One region of the Paenibacillus sp. YPG26 genome, then DNA from elsewhere that is predicted to be linked to it. Evidence: predicted binding sites of a transcription regulator. Region 1 holds the regulator's gene; the other holds the start of a gene.
What was found. Region 1 encodes NrdR, which represses ribonucleotide reductase genes. Its sites were predicted from a motif close to AACACNATATATNGTGTT; they were not measured.
Positions count from the first base shown of each region.

Region 2: LDO05_RS12720 (adenosylcobalamin-dependent ribonucleoside-diphosphate reductase) is a predicted target of NrdR. The motif match lies at 1,721-1,738, and genes of this name have one in related genera.

Region 1 is NZ_CP084530.1:2,881,955-2,893,343, reverse strand. Features, by position in the region: gene mutM (DNA-formamidopyrimidine glycosylase) at 1-56, shown strand, start outside; gene coaE (dephospho-CoA kinase) at 69-665, shown strand; gene LDO05_RS13625 (lytic transglycosylase domain-containing protein) at 662-1,225, shown strand; gene LDO05_RS13620 (alpha/beta-type small acid-soluble spore protein) at 1,301-1,528, opposite strand; gene nrdR (transcriptional regulator NrdR) at 1,641-2,111, shown strand; gene LDO05_RS13610 (glycoside hydrolase family 130 protein) at 2,320-3,498, opposite strand; gene LDO05_RS13605 (AGE family epimerase/isomerase) at 3,503-4,672, opposite strand; gene LDO05_RS13600 (glycosyl hydrolase) at 4,904-9,211, shown strand; gene LDO05_RS13595 (substrate-binding domain-containing protein) at 9,497-10,540, opposite strand; gene LDO05_RS13590 (ABC transporter substrate-binding protein) at 11,001-11,389, shown strand, end outside.
Region 2 is NZ_CP084530.1:2,712,572-2,723,960, forward strand. Features, by position in the region: gene LDO05_RS12720 (adenosylcobalamin-dependent ribonucleoside-diphosphate reductase) at 1-1,648, opposite strand, end outside; gene LDO05_RS12725 (DEAD/DEAH box helicase) at 1,966-3,714, shown strand; gene LDO05_RS12730 (YqhG family protein) at 3,722-4,762, shown strand; gene LDO05_RS12735 (hypothetical protein) at 4,926-5,876, shown strand; gene LDO05_RS12740 (YqzE family protein) at 5,975-6,196, opposite strand; gene LDO05_RS12745 (N-acetylmuramoyl-L-alanine amidase family protein) at 6,374-7,069, shown strand; gene LDO05_RS12750 (divergent polysaccharide deacetylase family protein) at 7,056-7,949, opposite strand; tRNA gene LDO05_RS12755 (tRNA-Leu) at 8,192-8,275, opposite strand; gene LDO05_RS12760 (YhjD family protein) at 8,440-8,835, shown strand; gene LDO05_RS12765 (carboxymuconolactone decarboxylase family protein) at 8,929-9,261, opposite strand; gene LDO05_RS12770 (hypothetical protein) at 9,343-9,558, opposite strand; gene LDO05_RS12775 (hypothetical protein) at 9,736-10,071, opposite strand; gene LDO05_RS12780 (xanthine phosphoribosyltransferase) at 10,160-10,732, opposite strand; gene LDO05_RS12785 (DedA family protein) at 10,757-11,389, opposite strand, start outside.

The DNA.
Region 1 (11,389 bases):
ATTATTGTCCAAGCTGTCAGCTGATCGAGATCAAGAAGGATAAGAAGAAGCAATAATGAGGTGAAGAAATGAATATCGGACTGACCGGTGGAATTGCAACCGGGAAAAGTACGGTCTCGCAAATGCTTGTGAAGCGGGGAGCGCTGCTGATCGATGCGGACGTCGTAGCCAGAGAGGTGATGATGCCCGGCCATCCCGTACTGGAAGCCGTCATCGCACACTTCGGACAAGCTATGCTTCTGCCTGATGGGACATTGGACCGGAAGAAGCTGGGAGAGCATATTTTTACACACCAAGAGGAGAGAAAGGTTCTAGAAGGCATTACCCATCCTGCTATTCGTGCGGAGATGCGCAAGCGGGCTGCCGCTTATGAACAGGAATACCCGGATCGCCTTGTTGTCTCGGATATTCCGCTTCTCTATGAGACGGGTCAGGGATCTTCCTTTGAGGAGATTATGGTTGTCTATATCCCCCGGGCTCTGCAGCTAAGCCGGTTAATGAGCAGGAATGGACTCACGGAGGAAGAAGCCTCGGCCCGAATCGCGGCGCAAATGGATATCGAAGAGAAGCGGAAGCAGGCTGATGTCGTGATTGATAATAGTATGGGGATCGAGTATACTGAGCGGCAGATTGATGAATACTTGCTTCGTAAAGGCTTGCTATGAAGTGGCTGCGTAAGAAGAGAGTCTTGCTTTTATTGTTCCTGGGGTTCACGTTGCTTGTCTTCTTCAATAGTGGATGGCTAAAGCTGTTCTATCCTATTCACTACAAAGACGAGATCAGGGCATATGCCCAGGAGAATCAGATTGATCCATTCATGATTGCGGCTATTATCCGTGTAGAGACGAATTACAAGGCCAATCAGGAGTCGCACAAAGGGGCGCTCGGAGTTATGCAAATTATGCCGGACACAGCGCAGTGGGTCATCGACAAAGCAAATTTTGAAGATGTCTCGCTTGATAGCCTGAAGAAAGAGCCGGATAAAAATATACAGATTGGAAGCTGGTACCTGAAGTCGTTGTACGAACAATTCGACGGCAATCAGATCGCGGTCATTGCAGCTTATAATGCGGGCCCGACGAAGGTGAGGAGCTGGCTGAAGAGTGGAAAGTGGGATGGCCATCTTGACACCTCCAAAGACATTCCTTTTGGGGAGACCCGGCATTATGTTCAGCGGGTTACCCATTACTACGAGCAGTATGTAAGCATTTATAAGGAGTTCTAGGAGACTTGCGCAGCATGAGTGAAAAAGAGCACCCGGGCAGGTTCCCCTGCCCGAATGCTCATCTTAAGAAGAGTACTATTGGCGGAATTGTCCAGCCAGTTGTTGTTCAGCAAGAGTCACCAGACGTTTAGTAATCGTACCCCCGATTGAACCGTTCTCATAGGAAGTCAGGTTACCTGCATAACCGTCTTGTGGGAAAGAAATACCCAGTTCTTGAGCAACTTCGTATTTCATTTGTTCAAGAGCTCCAGAAGCTTGTCTTACAACCAGATTATTGCTGCTGCTGTTGTTGTTTTGAGCCATTGTTGTTCACCTCCCTCCGGTTGGTACAACTATTATGTCTCGTGACTTGCAATCTCATTACTGCAATCAGCATGAATATTATGGGAATATTAGAGAAGAAGGAAGTGTTCATTTGAAGTGTCCTTATTGCGATTATTTGGGGACAAAGGTGCTGGATTCGAGGCCTGCCAATGATAATCGCTCTATTCGTCGTAGAAGAGAATGCGAGCAGTGCAGCCGCCGCTTTACTACATTCGAGATGGTGGAAGAGACTCCACTGATTGTAGTCAAGAAGGATGGAAGCCGGGAAGAATTCAGCAGGGATAAGATGCTGCGCGGATTAATCCGTGCCTGTGAGAAGCGTCCTGTCTCAGTCGAGCAGCTTGAGACTATGGTATCGGAAGTGGAAAGGTCACTCCGTCATACCGCCAACGCCGAGGTGGAGAGCCGTTATATTGGCGAGCTGGTGATGGAGCAGCTCTATCCCGTCGATGAAGTCGCTTATGTCCGTTTTGCCTCGGTGTACCGTCAGTTCAAGGATATCAATATGTTCATGAAGGAGCTTAACAGTCTGCTGTCCAAGAGTACAGGAGCGAACGGCTAGCTATACTGAGGACTGAGGATGGATGGGAAGACAATAGGGATTAGGGATAAGTGCCTTGGTATGAGCGGCTGGGACATCTTCCAGTAACTAAGAATTAAGTCTTGAGTTATGCGACAAGCAGTAAGATGTGAGGCTTTCTCATACTGTGGACCAGCACATAAAAAAGCAATTGAAGGGAGGACCCTCAATTGCTTTTTTGTTATTTCAATTAGTTGTTGTTCAGCAAGGCTTCGTTGCGTTCAATCAAGCTCTTCCGCTGAAGGGCATTATCAAGAGAACGGTAAGGATCCTCAGGGGTATTAAAGGTATAGTCGATCAGCTTCTCAATAGTTGTAGTCGCAATATGGATACGTGTGTCACTGGATGCATAATAGATGAACACATCGTTATTCTCGTTCACCACAGCCCCGTTGCAGAAGATTACGTTCGATACATCGCCGACACGCTCATCATCATAAGGAGCAATGAAGTGTCCGCCTGGCTTCGCAATAATCTTCGTTGGATCTTCAAGACTTGTAGCGAAGGTATACAGTACATAACGCAGGCCTGCAGCCGTATTCCGCACACCGTGAGCGACATGAATCCAGCCTTTGTCGGTCTTGATCGGAGCTGGACCTTGACCGTTCTTCACTTCATATACGGTATGATATCTGCGCTCATCAATAATATCCTCTCGATCGATGACCGGATTCAGAACATCATCACAGAGTCCAAATGCGATACCGCCACCAGAGCCTGTAGAGATGAATCCATCTTGTGGACGAGTATAGAAGGCATATTTACCATCCACGAACTCAGGGTGAAGCACAACGTTACGCTGCTGTGGAGACTTAGTCTGGATATTCGGCAGACGCTCCCAAGTCTTGAGGTCTCTCGTTCTGACAAAGCCGGCTTGGGCAACAGCACTTGAAGTATCAAATGGAGCGGCTTCCGGATCTTTGCTCTCAGAACAGTAGATGCCATAGATCCATCCATCTTCATGCAGGACCAGACGCATGTCATACATGTTCGTCTCGGCTGCATCGATATCTTCCCATGTCAGCGGAGTATCGATAAAGCGGAAGTTATCAATCCCGTTGTCGCTGACGGCCAAGGCGAAGATCGATTTACGGTCAAGACCTTCAGTTCTGACAACCAGATAATATTTACCTTCAAAATAAATAGCGCCTGGATTCAGCGTAGCGTTAATTCCAAGTCTCTCCATGAAGTGGGGATTAGTCTCTTGGTTCAGATCAAATCTCCAGTGAACAGGTACATGGTGACGGGTAATCACAGGGTACTTATAACGGTCATATACTCCGTTGTAGAATTCTTCATTCAGTTCGTTCTTGCGGGTAATTAATTGTTCCTGCTTGGCAAGAACCTCTTTGTATTTGGGATGTATCATTGTATTAGTTCACCCTTTCGATAATTTCGAGGCAAAATCTGCCGTTATGGTATGGACATTTCCACGCGCCGTTAATTTCTCTTGGTGTTGGTGTCCCATCCGGCGCGATAGACCAGTACCATTCTCCACCTGTGCGCTTATCAATCAGATTGTTCTTGATATAAGTCCAGAGGTTGTCCGCAAGCTCCAGGAACCTTGGATCCTGGGTCCGCTCATAGGCATTGTAGAAGCCTACGATAGCTTCTGCCTGAACCCACCATATGCGTGTCTTGTCCAGATGATCGTTCTCTTGTTCGTTCATCATGGAGCCGTCTTCCTGCATGGCATGGTCCGCGATATTGTAAGCAATATCGACCACCATTTGAATATATTCAGGCTTCTCAAGGCCGAGCGCTCTAAGTGTCTGATCGATCAGCCAGCTGGCTTCAATGTCATGGCCAAATGACTTGAGATCAATGAGGGAGTTCCACTGTTTATCGAAGAACACGCCCAGATACTTGGTCTTGGCATTATAGATCTTGGAGTAGAGGATCTCAAGCAAGTTCTCAAGCGCAGCTCTTACCCGGGCATCCGGCCAGACTTTGAAGAGATTCGTATACGCTTCCAAAACGTGAATATGCGTGTTCATCGTGATGTCGGCCATAACCCCATTTTCACTGAGCATCTCATTTGGAGTTTCTGTCCACTTCCGGTCGAATTCTTCTTTGTAGGCATTAATCTCTTTGTCAAAGCCGATATCCTCGATCAAGAGGAAGAGTTCTTTGGCAAGCTCAAGTGCTTCCGGATCTTTGGAGGCTTTGTAATATTCACTAAGAGCATAGATACCGAAAGATTGGGTATAGACGTGCTTTCTGGTGTCTGTAGGGTCTCCCTTATAATCGACCATCCAGTACAAACCGCGGAATTCTGAGTCAATAACCTTGTCCCGCAGGAATTTATAAGCATGTGTGGCATAAGGAAGGTACTTCTCGTTCCCCGTGATGACGTAAGCAGAAGAGAAAGCCCACAGAATTCTGGAAGTGGCAATTCCCCCTTTGTCTGCCTCCTTATTGCTTTGAAGTTCGTAATTCACTTCGCCATAGAATCCGCCATGGGACTCATCGATACAAGCAGACCAGAAGGGCAGGATGTGTTCGTGCAATTCTTGAGATACTTCTTGTTTGAGTTTTTGCAAAAGAAATCACACCTCCTGAAAGTAAAGTAAACGATAACTTTAATAACTTAATTCTAAATGCCTAAAATCTTTATGTCAATTCATATCGAAGCGCTGAAACGAGGTTGTTTTACGGAAATTGTGAAAAATTAACTAATTTTTAATTCCGTTGTTGACTAGTAAGCGCTGTCAATATAAAATCTTCGTAAGTTTACCGTTAACTTAATGGATCGTATTGAAAGGGGTATGTTCGTGAAGAAAGGGAAAATGTTATCCGCATCCACTGTAGCTCTTCTGGTTGTCTCTATGCTGTCAACTTCGGGCTCAGCTTATGCCGCTTCAGGAAATGGAACTGCCGTATCATCAGTATCCAGTACACACTGGGCTAATGCGAGTATCGAGAAGTGGAAATCAAACGGCTTGGTCCGTGGTTATCAAGATGGCGGGTTCCGCCCGGATCAGCCTATCACCAGAGCTGAATTTGCAACTATCCTTAACAAGGTGTTCGGCTATTATGAGAAATCAGGCGTGTCCTTCTCGGATGTATCCGCAGATGCCTGGTATTCGGATGTCCTGTCCATCGCGAAGAAAGCCGGATATTATCAAGGCTTTGAGAACAATAAAGCCCGAGCGAATACTCAGATCACACGGCAGGATGCTGTAACCTTGCTGGCTCGGGCATTTGTGCTCAAGGGTGCGAATCCGGCATCTTTTAGCGATCAACAAGATATTGCTGCCTATGCCAAAGAATCAGTTGATGCTTTAACTAAAGTTGTAAACGGTTACCCGGATGGGTCGTTCAAGCCGCATGCTCCAATCACCCGGGCCGAGCTGGTTACGCTAATAGACAAGCTTGTCGCAGGATATTATTCGGCTCCCGGAACTGTTCAAGGCGGCAGCATTCAAGGAAATGTGGTTATTAACCATGAGGGAATAACCTTAAAGGATACGACGATTAGCGGGAATTTATATTTAGCATCCGGGATTGCCGATGGTGAAGTTACACTCGATAACGTAACGGTGCAAGGAACAACATTTGTTGCCGGTGGGGGAGATCATACGGTTGTTGTACATAACTCCAAACTCGGCAATGTTGAAGTAAATCGTAAGGAAGGCAGTGTAAGAGTGCTCGCTACAGGCACAAGTACAATTGGGCAGTTAATTGCAAGTAGTAAGTCCAAGCTGGAGCTCAAAGCAGGCACTGCCATTGATCACGTTGTTGCTAATCAAGCTTTGAATCTGACCGCGGACAGCGGAACGACCATCAAGAAGCTTGAAGTCTTGAACACGGCTGCAGGCAGTACGATTGATTCCAAAGGAACGATTACGGAGTCGACACTTCAGGCCAGTAATGTAGTAGTGAACGGAAAGCCAGGCGTGATTGGAAACTTTAGCATCAATAATGGTCAGGTGGTGGCTGGCAGCGGAGGAACTTCCGGAGGTGTAAGCGGTACAGCTCCAGGGACTGGTGGCAACAATGGTGGCAATAATGGTGGCAATAATGGAGGGGGAAGTGGGCCTGTTCTGAATACCCTGGATCTGGTAGATGCCCAGGCTTCAGATACTACACGTTCTTTGTTCACTTATTTGTCGGATACCCGTGGAAAGCAGGTGCTCTTCGGACACCAGCACTCCACTGATGTAGGGCTTTCTTTCAATGAGGCCACCATCTCCGGCGAGAAGTCGGATGTCTTGAACTCGGTAGGTGACATGCCGGCTGTATATGGATGGGATACGCTTAGCCTGGAAGGGAAAGAGAAGCCGGGTGTTGAAGGCGATCTTGTTAAGAGCCGGGAGAACTTGGCTGATCTGATGAAGAAGGCTCATGCAAAGAACGGAATTATAACACTTAGTGCGCATATGCCGAATTTTGTAACGGGCGGAAGCTTCAACGATACTAAGGGCAGTGTTGTCGAGCATATCTTGCCGGGCGGAGATAAGAATGATGAGTTCAATGCTTACCTGGATCAGGTTGCTGACCTCGCCATTAATCTGAAGGATGATAATGATAAGCTGATTCCAATCCTGTTCCGTCCGTTCCATGAACAGAGTGGCGGATGGTTCTGGTGGGGAAATATGACCACAACCAAGAGTGAATATGTGGAGATCTTCAGATATACAGTTGAATATCTACGCGATATTAGAGATGTTCACAATCTGCTCTATGTATATTCACCGAACGGTACCTTTAGCGGGTCTGCATCCAAATACCTGGAGACCTATCCGGGGGATGACTATGTAGATATTCTGGGTATGGATCAGTACGATAATCAAGCGACGCCGGGCACTGAAGGCTTCCTGAAAGGGCTGGTTAGCGACCTGGCCATGATCTCGAAGCTTGCGGATTCCAAGGGCAAAATTGCTACATTCTCTGAGTTCGGTTACAGCCCGAGCGGGATGAAGACAACGGGAAATGGAGATTTGGAGTGGTTCACCAAGCTTCTGAATGCGATTAAGAATGATCCGGATGCGAAGAGGATTGCTTATATGCTGACATGGGCGAACTTTAATTTGAACGGAAATCTGTTCGTGCCTTACAAAGATGCGGGTAGTCTAGGCAGTCATGAGCTCCTTCCTGACTTTATCAAATTCTACGAGGATCCTTATACTGCATTTGCCAAAGAAATCAAGAACGTGCCTGCTAGAACGGTGAATGTGAGTACCGAGAAGCCGTTCATGCATATTGCGTCACCAGTTAACGGCTCTAGCGTAAAATCGAGTACTACGAAGATCCGGGCAAGAGTGCTGAATGAGCAGCCTTCCAAGGTCACTTACAGTGTAGGGGATTCAACTACCGAAATCCCAATGGTATGGGACAGCGTGGAAAAGTATTATACCGCTGATTGGACACCGGACGCTTCTCTCAATGGCAAGACAGCGACATTTACCGTACATGTATATGATGCACAAGGTCTTCTTCAACCTGAGCTTAGTCAGACGAATACGGTATTTGTTAAAGTCGAAGAAGCCTTGCTGAAGCAGTATACTTTTGATGCGGATATTAATGGCATTCAGAACAATGGAACCTGGTCGGGGCTGAAGGGTGATGCTGCTTCGATTGGGCTGACCACAGCTCAGGCTGAGTATAATGGTAATGGAGCGCTCAAACTAGGCGTTACTGATCTGGAACAAGCCGACACATGGCAGGAACTGAAGCTGGAGCTTACTAATCTGGGCAGCAGTATTCCAACGCTTGTAAGACGAGTGAAGTTCAATGCCTATATCCCAGTCAGCCTTGGAGAAGGCAATGCGGAAGCGAGTATGCGGGCTGTTGTCCAACTGCCGCCTAATTACTCAGATAAAGGTAAGTTCGGCATGGATTCAACCGCGAAGAAGTTATCTGAATTGGCTAAGACTCAGGATGGACAATATTATGTGTACCCGGTATCGATTGATATTACTGATCCAGAAATATCAGAAAAAGCCGAAAAACTAGCGTTCTCCTTAGTCGGAAGCGGACTTAACGGTTCTGGCTCTATCTATGTGGATGATCTTGGGCTGTACAGTGTATATCAGGAACCAACCTCTGATCCAGCAGTTGTGGATGACTTTGAAGGGTATGGAGGAGTATCTGCCTCTGCAGCTGCGAAGTACATCTCTCAAGGTGATGGTGCAAAGGTAGCTCTTGTAACCAACAACAAGCAAAATGGCAACTACGGGGTCGCCTATGAGTACACCCTTGGATCACAGACGTATGCCGGGGTGTCCAAAACGCTGAATGAAGTGGATTGGTCAGGATTCAATCAGCTGCAGGCTTGGATAAAGCCGGATGGCAAAGGACAGAAGCTGGTTATCCAGATCAGTGTAGATGGGGGGACTTATGAGTTTTACCCAGATACTGCAACCGATACAGGTCATCTGGAGAAGATGAATTTTGCTGATTTTGTGCCTGTACATGGTACAGTGGGTACTTTAACTAAGGCTAAATTGAAAAAGGTAAGCAAGTTCTCCATTTACACGAATTCGGTTAGCGGATATAAAGGTACGAGCACCATGTATTTCGATGACATCAAGGCTGTATATGATGGGAACGCTCCAGCGCTTTCTAATGGAGGCAGCGGGTCAGACAGCTCGGCCCATGCACCAGGAATATTGTATGATTTCGAGACAGATACCCAAGGGTGGGTTATTGATCAGAATAATGCCAGCGCAGGAGCACCAACTGTTACTTCCGATGTGTATACACATGGAGACAAGGCTCTGCAATCCACGTTCAAGCTTAGTGGAACCTCATTTGAGATCAAAAATGACACTGCTCTTGACTTGACAGGTCTTAAAGCTATTACCCTCAAGGTGAAGCTGTCTGCCGGCACGGCCAAGGCACGTCTGTATATTAAGACAGGCAGCGCCTGGGCTTGGTTCGACAGTGGGATGGTAGATGTGGATGATTCCGGATTTGCCACAATAACGCTGTCGCTTGATAAGGTGACGGATCTGAATCAGATCAAATCCATGGGTCTCAAGTTTGAGAACTTTACCGGAACGGGAGATTCGGTCGTCTATGTAGACGAAGTTAACCTTGTTGGTGCTGCGGCTAGCCCAACAGAACCTGCAAATTAATCGTGTAGACCTCGAGTAGCGGTGAGATAGGAATTTGACCATCAGGAGCTGTCTTCGAAGTAGTTACTCTACTTGCGGGAGACAGCTCCTTCTTCAGTATGTCCATCCCAAGAGCGGAAGTAGGTGCTCTGATGAGCCTTTGGAGGCTCACGACAAAATATGATGCCTATTGTCCACTATTCAGCATCAAGCGGACATCCAGCACAAACAAATGGCCTCGGTCCATTAAATACAGGACCAAGGCCGGTTGTTTATGTTGATTCTACTTTTACTAACAAGGCTTCTCTATACAACTATAGATTGAGCTTTCTCACCATGATTCTCGCCCAATGAGCTGACCGATTCACGGTACACGATCTTGCCTTGAACAAGCACACGACCGAACCGCTTGTTCGGATTGTTCACCTTTTGCATAATCGAATTCACTGAGGTAGTCGCCATCTGTTCAATATCGACTTCAACCGTAGTTAAAGGCGGAACCGTTAATGTGGCAAAAATATCATTATCGAACCCTACCACAGAACAGTCAGATGGAATGTTGTAACCCATTGACTTCAGCTTCTCGGTTAACAAATAGGCGACCTGGTCGCAGTTGCAGACGAAGGCTGAAGGGAACGGATCGGGGAGTTCAAAGTCAATATATCTTCCGCGTTCATCCCGGTCATTAATAATGTATTTGTTATTTAATGGAATATTATGCTCAAGCAGGGATTTGTAGTAGCCCAGAAAGCGGTCTTGGATACTGCTGGTGGAATGCAGATTCCCGACATAAGCGATATTATTGTGTCCATTATGGATCAAGTAATTGGTTATTTCGTAGGAACCATAGAAGTTATCCGTAATAACAGAGTCAATATCCGAGTGCTCGTCATAGAAATCAGTGAAGATTTTGGGCAGGTCCATGCTTTCAATAACTTCAATGTACTCTTTGCTAATCTGGCCAAGGACGATGATGCCGTCAACCTTCTTCTCGGAATATATTCTTGGGGGAATAAGCTGCTCCTCATCCTCGTTCGTTAATATGTTCAGAATGCCATAGTAACCGTAACTGTCAAGCAGACTGGAAATCTGCTGGTACACTCTCAGGTAAAAGGATTGAGCCAGCCCTACAAATCGTGAAGGAATGATGACACCAATATTGTAAGAGAGACCCTCCTTCATCGACCTAGCCGCTGTATTGTACCGATAGTTCATCTCGGCTGCAACCTGCTTGATCTTAGCCTTTAGTTCCTCGCTAACCCCATCTTTATCCCCTAAGGCTTTGGAGACCGTAACACTGCTTACACCGAGCTTGGAGGCTATATCCCGCATGGTAACATTGTTCTTCATTCAATCACCACCTAATCACTCCTGTATTCAAATTCAAGAACCGTGTAAGTAACCATTCTTTAGTATACTAGCTTACTTGTTAAATATAAAGGATAATCCATCCTTGTTTATCTAATAATGCTTCATATAAAGTTAATAATTTAATTTGTTGTGTGCTAATTTGCTTAATAATGTTTACCGTTAACTTATTACTTAATTTTAAAGAACCTTAATTCCCTTGTCAATGAAAGGAGAGATCATAAATATAGGTATATTTTTACATGAGAGTATACCAGAGAACAATTTCACGGCATAAATGTGGATGAGCATTGACCCTTTATTTACAAGGGTTTTTTCATTTTTTTAAAGGACCTAACAAAAAACCTAAAAAAATGGATTGACGAGAAAGCGGTATCATTGTAAGATCAAGTCGTAACTTAAACGATAACTTTATCAAGGTTAAGGAAAGGGGTTTCATAAAGTGAAAAGACGTAAAATGTTATTGGGACTTATGTCGGCTCTCCTGGTTTTCGCAATGGTAGGTTGTTCGTCCGCCAAGACTGAGGAACCTAGCAACTCAAACGCCGGTACAACCGGAACTACTGCAACAGGCAAAGACATTAAAGGGGACATTACAGTAATCACGCAAAAAACAGATATCGTGGATACTGTATTCAAGGATTACGCTACGAAATTCAAACAAGAGTACCCGAATATCAATGTTAAATTCCAGGCACTCTCTGACTACGAAGGTCAAATCAAAGTTCGTATGAACTCTTCCGATTACGGTGATGTGCTTCTGCTGCCAACCAGTGTTCCACTAGCTGACCTGCCACAATTCTTCGAACCGCTTGGTAACTTCGAGGATCT
Region 2 (11,389 bases), 170 kb from region 1:
ACTGCTCGTCAAAGCCCAGCCTGCTCTGTCTGTAGTACTTAAATGCGAAGTAGGGCTCAATCCCTGTAGATGTACCCACCATAGTCCCTGTACTTCCCGTTGGGGCCTGGGTAATAATCGTTACATTCCGGATGCCTTTGCCTTGTGCAGCTGCGCCAACCTCCGGGAATTCCTTCACCATTTCCTTCATGAATCCGCTTTGTAAATACTTACCGGCGTCAAAGGCGGGGAATGAACCCTTCTCCTCGGCAATATCTGCTGAAGCGAGATAGGATTCTCTAGCAATGAAGCCATACAGCCGATCCAGGAACTCCAAGGATTCTGCACTGCCGTAACGAACCTTGAGCTTGATCATTAATTCGGCAAGCCCCATAGTACCCAGTCCAACCCGGCGCTCATTCTTCTGATTCTCCTCATTCTCCGTGAAATGATAAGGAGTCTTATCGATCACATTATCCAGGAAGCGCACGGAATAGCGTGTGGCCAGAGCAAGCTCGTCCCAGGCTACATCTCCGCTTGTCTCATCATAAAATTTAGATAGATTCAGCGAGGATAGATTACATACTCCCCAGCCGGGAAGCCCTTGTTCTCCACAAGGATTCGTACAAATAATCGGATTAAAATACCAGCTGTTGGACATTTGATTGTAATACTCCATAAATACGACACCTGGCTCCGCCGATTTCCATGCGGACTCCATAATAATTTGCCAGATCTCACGGGCTTTCAGCGTACGGTAAATAATTACCTTGCCGCCGCCCGCCTTCCAGGTATCCAGAGAACCGTCCCATTCAAGGTCGTAACGGGGATCCGCCGTATCCGGGAAGACTAGCTCCCAGTCCAGGTCCTGCTTTACCGCCTGCATGAAGGCATTACTGATGCATACGGACAAATTCGCATTTGTAACCTGGCCCATCGTCTGCTTCACAGTGATGAAATCCAGCACATCCGGATGCCAGTCATTAATCATTAGCATCAGCGCTCCACGCCGGCTGCCCCCCTGTTCAATCAATCCGGTGGTGTAGCTGAACAAGCCACCCCAGGACACCGCCCCGCTGGATGATCCGTTAACGCCTTTAACTACCGCTCTCCTCGGTCTAAGAGAACTAAGGTTAATCCCCACACCGCCGCCTCTGGCCATAATCTCTGTCATCTCGGACAGAGTCTCCATAATTCCGCCCCGGCTATCCTTGGGAGAAGGTATAACGTAGCAGTTGAACAGGGTGAGTTCCTCACTGGCCCCGGCTCCTGCTGCAATTCTTCCGCCCGGAACAAGCTTCCAATCATCGAGCAATGAACGGAACTTGCCCTCCCATTCCCGTTGAAGCTCGGATGTCGCTTCAACCGAAGCCATGGCTTTGGCCAGACGGTCCCACATCTCTTCTGGAGTCTTCTCTATATTAAGTGTAAGCAGCTCTACATCTGAATCCACTAATTCACCGCTGCGTGTCTTAACGGTTACAATATTGCCCTGTCTGGCAATGATCTCTCCAACTTCCTTGGCCGGGAATTTAGGGTCGTCCTTGGTCAGTACAAGAACTGTATCTCCAATCTCCGCTTGACCCGGATCCGCGTTCTTCCAGGCATAACGATCCAAAAATATTTTTTCACTCAAGCCCTCTAGCCTTTTGTGATTGTGTGTATCCATGAAATAAATGACCCCCTACAAAGCATAGTGAGAACCAGAACTATATAACTCCTCTACCCAAATATGCAACATACCACAACATATTGTGCATAATCATCATCATACTATACGACATATCGGACAATTGTGATCTCCGTCATATCTCTTATTCCACACAGCCGCTTGATCCGCCCCTGCTTTCCCAAGCCATTCTGTTCGCCCTATCTCTATTGCTGCCGGTTATGAACAAGACTACTTTCGTACATACTACCAGTAGAAATTATCTCTAACCTTATACTTGCCAGAATCAGCATCCGAGAAAGGAAGGCTACAGCCTTATGAGAACGCAACCTGATCCTGATCTTTTTCCAAAAATCGAGTTTGACCGAACCTGGTTTGAACAGCTGGACTCCAGACTGAATAAAGGCGGACCCTGGGATAACTGGAGCTTGTTCTCCCTCGCTATCCAGTCGGAGGAAGCAGGGCTTGTAACCGAATTTGAGGAGATGCAGTGCTTGAAGCATCTGCATGGGCTCGAGCCCCTGCCACACCAGACGGATACGGCCAAGAAAGTGTTATTTGAAATGCGAGGACGGGCCATTCTGGCCGATGAGGTCGGACTTGGCAAAACGATAGAAGCCGGACTTATTCTCAAAGAATATTTAATTCGTGGACTTGTCCGCAAGGTTCTTATTCTTGTTCCCGCATCGCTTGTTCTCCAGTGGGTCAGAGAGCTGAATTCCAAGTTCGGAATCTCGGCAACTGCCCAGAAAAAGGTCCACTCCTGGAACTCTGACATTGTGGTTGCTTCCATGGACACCGCCAAGCGGGATCCACACCGGGAGATACTGCTGGGACAGGAATATGACCTGGTTATTGTCGATGAAGCCCACAAGCTCAAGAACAAAAAGACGACCAACTATCAGTTCATGTTGAAGCTCCGCAAAAAATACTGTCTGCTCCTTACCGCGACCCCGGTACAAAATGATCTGGACGAGCTGTTCAATCTTATCAATCTGCTTAAGCCGGGTCAGCTTGGCAGGCAGGGTGACTTCTCGGCTAATTTTGTGGTGGATAAACGCGTGGCCAAGAATGAAGATCAGCTTAAGACTGAGCTGGCGAAGGTCATGATCCGTAACCGCCGGGGCGAGGGCCAATTGAATTTCACCAAACGGCTGGTACGCAACGTCCCCCTTGAACTGTCACCGGACGAGAAGGCGCTGTATGACGGAGTAACCTCTTTTGTCAAAAATCAATACCAGGCTTCCGGCGGAAATTTCAGCAGCATGCTCTCACTGGTTACCCTCCAAAGGGAAGTATGCAGCAGCCGGGATGCCGTGTTCGTCACCCTCGTCAATCTGTCCAAGAAGCTGGCGCCCGACTCACCAGTCAGAGATCAGATCTGGGAACTGGTTCATGCGATTAAGGCCATCAAAGAAAATACAAAGGCTGAGAAAACCATGGAGCTTATCCGGGAGATGAATGAAAAGGTGATCGTCTTCACGGAGTACCGCGCGACCCAGGAATATCTCCTTAACTACTTCCGCGACCGTGGACTGAATGCCGTTCCTTATCGAGGCGGGATGAACCGGGGCAAGAAGGACTGGATGATGGATCTGTTCCGCGGGCGTGCCCAGGTCATGATTGCTACCGAGGCTGGGGGGGAGGGGATCAATCTCCAGTTCTGCCATAACATGATTAACTTCGATCTTCCCTGGAATCCAATGCGGGTAGAGCAGCGGATTGGACGCGTTCACAGACTTGGCCAGCAGAACGATGTGAAGATCTATAATCTATCGACGAAGGGAACGATTGAAGAACATATCCTGAACCTGCTGCATGAGAAGATCAACATGTTCGAGACGGTAATTGGCAGTCTGGATGTCATATTGGAACGTTTCGAGAAGAATCATTCCCTCGAGAAGAGTCTGTACAAGATTATGCTTGAATCAGAAAGTGAAGACGATCTGAAGCAGCAGGTCGAGTCGCTTGGAAGCTCTCTGGGTGCCATCAAACAGGATGTGGCCATGGATGACACGCTCCTTGACAAGGATGAAGGTAACTTAGAGCAGCTCTTAGGAGGTTGATCCGCAAATGACGATGACTACAGAACAAATCCATAAATATGTCCTCACCTACCTGGAGAGCATGGAATGCCAGGTGCTTGAACAGTCTCCTTATCATGTAATGGTCAAGCTGTCGCCTGAGGCCGATAAGGAGCTTACAGGCCGCCCTTATTATTGGGGCTTTATCGAACGGACTAACACAGAGCCGGAGACCATGTCGTTCCTCTTCGTCTTTGACCCTGAGAAATATGAGCAGGCTGAAATCGCCAAGACAGCCCAGGCGAATGAATCGCGGAGAGCCGCTCTCCATACGCAGCTGAACAAGCCTCTAATTACATCCGGCGAAGCAGCAGCTAGTTCATCTCCTTCACAGACGGAGGACAGCATTCTTGGGAGATACTTCGGAGTGGTGCGTCCGCTTCCGAATGTAGGTCCAGGCCGAATACACCGGGAGCATCTGCACTTTGGAAGCCCTCGCCTGCAGCAGATATTTACGGCGGCCCGGCGCGGGGGAAGCTGTGTCTATTTGTTCGAGGACGCTGGCCCCAGACAACGGGCCACGCTGTTCCCAGCGGCATACGAGCCGTGGTTGGGCATAAGCTTCAAAGTAGAATTTGCCTGTGATATGAAGCGGGAGGAGCTGCATTTCATGGGAATATCCCTGGTTAGTCAGAAGATAGATTTTCATTTCCGTGATCGGCTGAGTACCAGATCTCTTGTGCCAAGATTACCTGAGAATGTCCACATTGAACCCTCCTCCATGACTCCCGCAGAAGCCAGAGATGCCCTGGAAGCCTCACTACAGAGCAAGCTAAGTGAACTCGATTCAAGCTGGGCAGTTGAAGCAGCTGAACGGCTTCAAGAGGAGCTTGAGCTAATCGATGCTTATTATGAAGATCTCCTGCTCGAGGAGGACGAGGAGAAAAGGAACTCAGCGAGAGAGCAGTATGAAGCAAGACGGGAGGAGATTCGCTGGCAGTATGAACCGCGTATCCTGGTAACTGCCATTAATTGCGGCATATTTCATCTGCGGCAGGAGCATGCCGGACGAAATGAGCATTATCGATAAAACATCGCAAAAATAGAAAGCCGGCGACAAGCTTGTCCCGACAGGTTGCAACAGTCTTCTGCCGGCTGTTTCACTACAATAGGTACACTGACTTCCAACCACAAGGAACGCTAGTACTCGCTAGTACTTAGTACTAAACCAAATTAGGCAGGTGTTCTAATCCATGAAGAGTTGTCTGAACAAGCTCTTTCGTACCAGTTTATGTATGACCCTGCTCTTCGGGGGGACCTTAAGCATAGCCAGCCCCTTTTCTAATGCAGCCCCTTCTCTTCAATCTGGTCAAGCAATAGAGAAGCTTGAAGCTCCTGCTGAATTGAATCAATTTATACAAGATATTCTGGGTGCATTGTCGGAACAGAGCCCTTTTCAGAGCTGGAAAAAAGCTGATTTCACCGCCGAGCCGCTCGGGCCGGGTACCCATGCCTGGCTCATTACACTCAGAAGCACCTCCTCTCCCTCAGGAGGTTACCTGATTATCGGAGCCAAGCCGGATGGTGGTTACGCATTAATCGAATATGGGCTGGGAGACGAGTCTCCATTCGCCGCCAAGTCGCTCGAGCATGCGCTCACTCTGTTCAGGGGCCTTGGGGAAGATTCTGACCTTCGGATCGAGAAGCTGTATGCGGGACCTGCCCTGGCCGAATGGAGAATTTGTGCCAAAAGCTCGCCTGAGCAGGGCAGATATTTCGACGCGGTTAGCGGAGAACTTCTGCCCGGGACAGATACTGCCTGGAAGAAGCAGCCGGCCCTTATGACGGCATCTGATTCTAGGCTGATCCACAGCGGCAGCATGGTCACCGTTCCAATGAAATCGGTAGTCACCGCACCCGCATACGATACTTATGAGAACATTGCGTGGATGAATCAGAAGGCGCTGCAGGTGAATACAAGCTCTTTTATCAAGCATCTCAAGCACAAGAAAAAGCTGATCTACGCCTCCAGAGGGTCAGACCGTTCTTATTCCACTTCTCTTTCTATCAACGGATTTCAGCACTGGGACGGGCCCACAACCGATAGCCTTTATGTAATCTCCACTCACAGTGATTCGGTCCGATGGATCTCCCTGATATCTTTAGAGAGCATGGGAGAGTTCTATAATGCAGAGGGTCCTTGATTATCCTGCCACAGCACAGAAGCTGCAAGCCACGGCCAGACGCCAAACAAAGCTGATCCCTCTGACGGTATCAGCTTCGTTTGGTTTTGATAAGAGAATTAAAATTCGTGTGAAGAGTTTTTCCGCCGGCGTTCCTTCCGGAGCGGATCCGGCCTGCTCCCCCACCACATCTCAATGGCAAGAGGAATCATGCCGAACCATTTACGAGTCCAGGGCTCACGTTGATTCCGCTGCTCTTGTCTGCGAACTTCCTTAGGTGTCTCAACAAAATGGACAACCTTCTCGGTAATTATCTTCACAAGTTCATCGCCACTAGCCATAATGACGATCCCTCCTTCTAGACACAGGACAGAATTCCCTGCTGCAATCTTTTAGTTATATTGTGCTCTTCACTCCACATTCTTATTCACCAGCTATCCGATTCGCAGGGTCATACATCATTTCCTGCTCTTTAGGCCAAGATAGAGGTAAAAGAAACCAAGATAAAGGTGAGCAACATGCGGCGATTAATTTCAATTCTGATAGGCTTGCAGCTAATTACGGTCTGGATATCTCCACAACGGATACACGCCAATCCCCAGGATATGGAGAGGCTCTCCCGGCATGCTTTCCCCGAACCTGTTATTCTGATTGATGCAGGCCATGGCGGAGTGGACGGGGGAACCTCATTCAGAGAAATCCTGGAGAAGGACATCAACCTGGACATCTCGCGCAAATTGTATCTCCTGCTGAAGAGCAAAGGCTATGCAGCTGCCTTGAACCGCTCCGCAGACTACGCGCTCAGTGATGACAACCAGTGGCTGAACAGCCGCTCCAGACACAGGCGCGATCTTGCCCAGAGAAAAGGGCTCAGTGACGAGCTGAGTACCTCTATCGTGGTAAGTATTCATTTGAATTGGGCCCATAGCCGGACCCAGCGAGGGCCCCTGGTTCTGCACCAAAATGAAGGCAGGAGCGCAGTCCTAGCCTGGAGTATCCAGAATGAGCTGAACACGGTGTTCGGTACCCGTTCATCCCCTGCGCTCGGCAGACCCTTTTACCTGCTGAATCATATTCAATCCCCAGCCGTGATCGTCGAGACCGGATTCCTAAGCAATGCTGAGGACCGGGCTATGCTGACCAGACCCACAGAGCAGATGGAAGTAGCTAAAGCGATCGTAGCCGGGATTATGGCGTATTTCACGGAACTATAAAATCCGGCTTAGACCGCTCCCGGGCCAAATCACTGACACCTACGAACTCCGCCTCCTGCTTCAGCATGTGAATCGAATGCCGAAGTACGGAGGCAGTTCTCTTCCCTCCCGAGCCCACATGGCCAATGGTGACACAGCTCTCATGATTCTTCAGCCACTTGGATACCTTCCCGATCTGCCTGGAAATATGATCATCAGTTGCGACATCATCCAGAAAGATATGGTTATACACCTGTGGAAGCCCCTTTTGCTCACACAGCTTGCCGACGACAGACTGATGATTGGTCTTGCTGTCCACGAAGAACAATCCCCGCTCTTTACAGATATCCAATACGATGGACATGATGCGTTCGTCCGCCGTCACTTTGGATCCCATATGGTTATTGATCCCTACAGCATAAGGCACATTATCAATCGCCGCCTCCACACGCTTCCGTACCTCTTCATTAGGCAGCTTAGCCAGAACAGCCCCGGGTCCGAGCCATTCCGGCTTCCCCTGCTTCGGTTCCATGGGTAAATGAACGAGCACATCGTAACCCCGCTCATGAGCCCGCTTCGCATCCTGCTGCGTGGTCTGAAGAAAAGGCATGACCGCTACCGTCAATTTAACGGGCATGGACAAGATTTCATCAGTCCCCTCCATCTTGTTGCCCAGATCATCGATAATGACAGCAAGCTTCTTCTTAGGCTGAACCTTCGGGTTCTGGGCCTCTCCTACTGGGTCAGACATAACAACGGATTCTTCTGGTATCGTATAACCTGTATCCGTCAGCGCATATGCCGATGCAGGATTACCCAGCAGGTACCCACCCAATGTTAGAACCATTGCCACTCTGCGGCTTATACCCTTTGAAACGCCCTTTGTCTTGAGTCTATTCATAACCTGCTCCTCCTGCCTGGCACATTTGGTCCCTTCATTGTGTGAGCTTAAGAGTTCAAATATGTATGGCAAAACAGGAGCTTTCAGGAATAGGTTGATAGCTGGACAAAATAAACCCGTAATGAGGTTCGTAGAACTGCGCGTTGCTGCTTAACGATCAATTCCCGGTTCATGATAATCTACATATTAAAAGAACAGGCCCTACAATTAGTAATTGTAGGGCCTGTTCTTATTAACATTAATGCGGTCGAGAGGACTCGAACCTCCACGGGGGTTAGCCCACACGGACCTGAACCGTGCGCGTCTGCCAATTCCGCCACGACCGCTCATTGTCTCTTGCAGAAGATGTTCTCTGCGGCGACAAGATATATCTTATCATGGAAGTCTAACCAAGTCAACAACCTTTTTATATTTTTTCTTCCCCATTGATATTCATCAAATAATCTGGTTAAAATAAGAACATAAGTTCGCATCAAGGGTGGTGATATCTATGGCTGTTCCAAATATAAATACAGATGAGCTCAGCTTGATCAAGAGCTGGTTGATGCTCACATTTATACGCAAAGTCTTCGAGCGCGATTCCCGGATACTTATAGACAGCGGCGTTCTTAAGAGCCCTCAGGTATATGTGGATATGATTCGCAGCGGTTCGGACAGGGTCGCGGTGGTGATGACCGGAATCCAGAATGAACTCACGAAACGCAAGATCAGAATCTACGAGGTTAAGCAGGCAAGTCAAGGAATTGAAGCCAGGTATGTATGCCGCAGCTACCACGGCGAGATGAACATCCCCTGGTCTGCGTTAAGAAGTGAGATGCCCAGCCGGATGAGAGCCTATTTAGGCGTTGAGCAAGGCATGCAGAACGGGCATCTGAGCCCTATCTAGCCGCTTCCTGCTCACACACATGACAAATACCCTCTGCACACGCAGTGTCAAAGGGTATCTCTGTCATCATGCAGCTGATGGCGCACTGCCTTGTCACTGGGTCAACGCCTGCTCTACTCTTGTAGCACCTTGGGACAGAATATGGCCTGAGCTGACGGCTGCCGCGGCGGCTGCCGTTTCACGAATTTCAGCATCCGTGGCCCCCTTGGATCTGGCCTCTTCCGTATGGTAGAACGTACACACCTCATTATTGGCGAACAGGCTGATTCCGAGGGCAATTAACTGCTTGGTCTTGGCATCCAATTCTCCTGCGGCCAGTGACTTGCCAGTGAAGTCATGATAGGCTTCAGCCACGCCAGGCATATACTCACCAAAAGCATGAATTCCATCTTTATATGCTCTTACTTTATCACTCTTCTGAGACATGGTCAGCACCTCTTCCTTGTATAGATCAGCCCAATGCAGCCGTTCTCTATTACAATGTCCGGGGGGTGGCCAATATATGCTCTATACTTCAAAAGAAATACGCGGTTCTTTGGCCGGTTGGAACGTATAATTCCTATCCAGCTTGACAATATTACGGTTCGGACGCCGGATCATGACCTGTGTATCACTCCAGGCCACGACAATCCCCCTGACATCATTCTCGGGAATCGCATCCCGAATGACCCGGACCTTCTCTCCGGATAGGCGGAATGCATCCAATGCTTCATCACTAATCATGTTCTTGTCATTCCCTCCTTATAGACAGACTTGATCATCGCATAAATATACCAGCATCGCGGCAAATCATCAAATCCAGACACAAAAACAGGCCATCTACCGGTTCACCGGCAAACGACCTGTCTGAACACGGGTATTATTCGCTCACCGTGTATATCAAAAGGTATTGCTCCCTATTTATCTTTGTGCGTGTTCTTTGCTATCGTTCTTCTCGAACCAGAAGTCAAGCACTTTAGCCGACATCACACGTTCTTCAATATATGCTACCTGCTGAGGACTGAATTCTTCTCTCCATGGAAATGAGAGATCCTCACACATTCCCGCAATGGTCAGCAGCTGTGACCAGGCTACATACCGTTTGTACCAAAAGAACTGCGGGTGTTCAAGCATATAGGGATAAAGGTCATCAAACTCTGTATGTTTGCAATCAAGAGCTCGCTCAAAGGTAACCTTGGCTTCACTTAGCTTCGTAACAAAATATTCTGCATTTACTACCGGTTGTTGTTCCCCCATGTAGTTGCCTCCTCTCCCTACTTATCTCTTATTATAACTGAAAAGAAAGGCTCTGCAAAGCATTGTTATGAAATTGATTCCATTTTGCCTAGTCTTCAAAAGTGACCTTTCCATCAGTCAAGGATACAATCCGCACCAGCGATTCAAGGCGAATTCCCTGCTCGCGGATGGCTTTGCCCCCAGCCTGAAAGCTCTTCTCGACCACGATGCCGACGCCAACCAGCTCCGCACCCGAGCGCTGAATAATCTTAACCAGACCACGGGCCGCATCGCCATTGGCGATAATATCATCGATGAACAGAATCCGGTCATTCTCCGAAATATACTGCTTGGACAGAAGAATATCCGTCACAATTCCTTTGGTGAATGACGGAACACGTTCACAGAGCGCGTCCGGGTCAGCCAGCAGCGTCTTCTTCCGGCGTGCGAATACCAGGGGGACTCCCAGCTCATAAGCGGTAGCAAAAGCCGCCGGAATCCCGGATGATTCAACAGTAACAACACGGGTAACCCCGTCTTCACGGAATCTCGCGGCAAATTCCTTGCCCATTTGCATCGTCAGCTCCGGATCCACTTGATGATTAAGAAGCGCGTCGAGCTTAAGCACCTGGTCCGAGATGACAACGCCTTCCTCCAGGATTCTTTGTTTTAGTGATTCCATGGCTTTCTCCTCCTAAAAAATAATCTAATCTGTATTCTCTGACTGACTGGATGGGGCAGCCTGTCCCCTCTCAGACTTGCTCAATCTCTTTGCCCTGAGACTTCGTATGAACAGATAGATAATAACTCCGATCAAACAAAGTACGATAACCAGCAGAGCCATGCGCCACATATGATGATGAACATAATAAGCCATTTTTCTCCAATGATGCCCTACTGTAGCTCCAAGCAGCATAAACGTTGTACACCATATGGCGGCACCGATACTTGCATAAATCAAGTACAAATAAAGCGGAAGACGGTATACCCCCGATAAATATGAGGTTAGCTGACGCAGACCCGGAACGAAATAACCGAACAGGACACTCCAGTTCCCGTAGCGGGCGAACCATTTCTCGGTTGTCGCCAGTCTGCTTGGAGTGATGAAGATCCATTTCCCGAATTTGTGAAGCAGAGGTGTGCCCACTACTCTTCCGAGCGTGTAGCTAAGAATCATCCCCGTCATACTGCCGAGAAAAGTCATAAGCAGTGCGATCCAGAACACAAAGTGCCCTTCTGCGGTCAGTCCTCCAAATGTCACAACCAACGTTTCATCGGGTATAGGAATGCCCATAAAGCCCAACGCGAGTAGTCCGAACATAGCCAAATAACCATATTG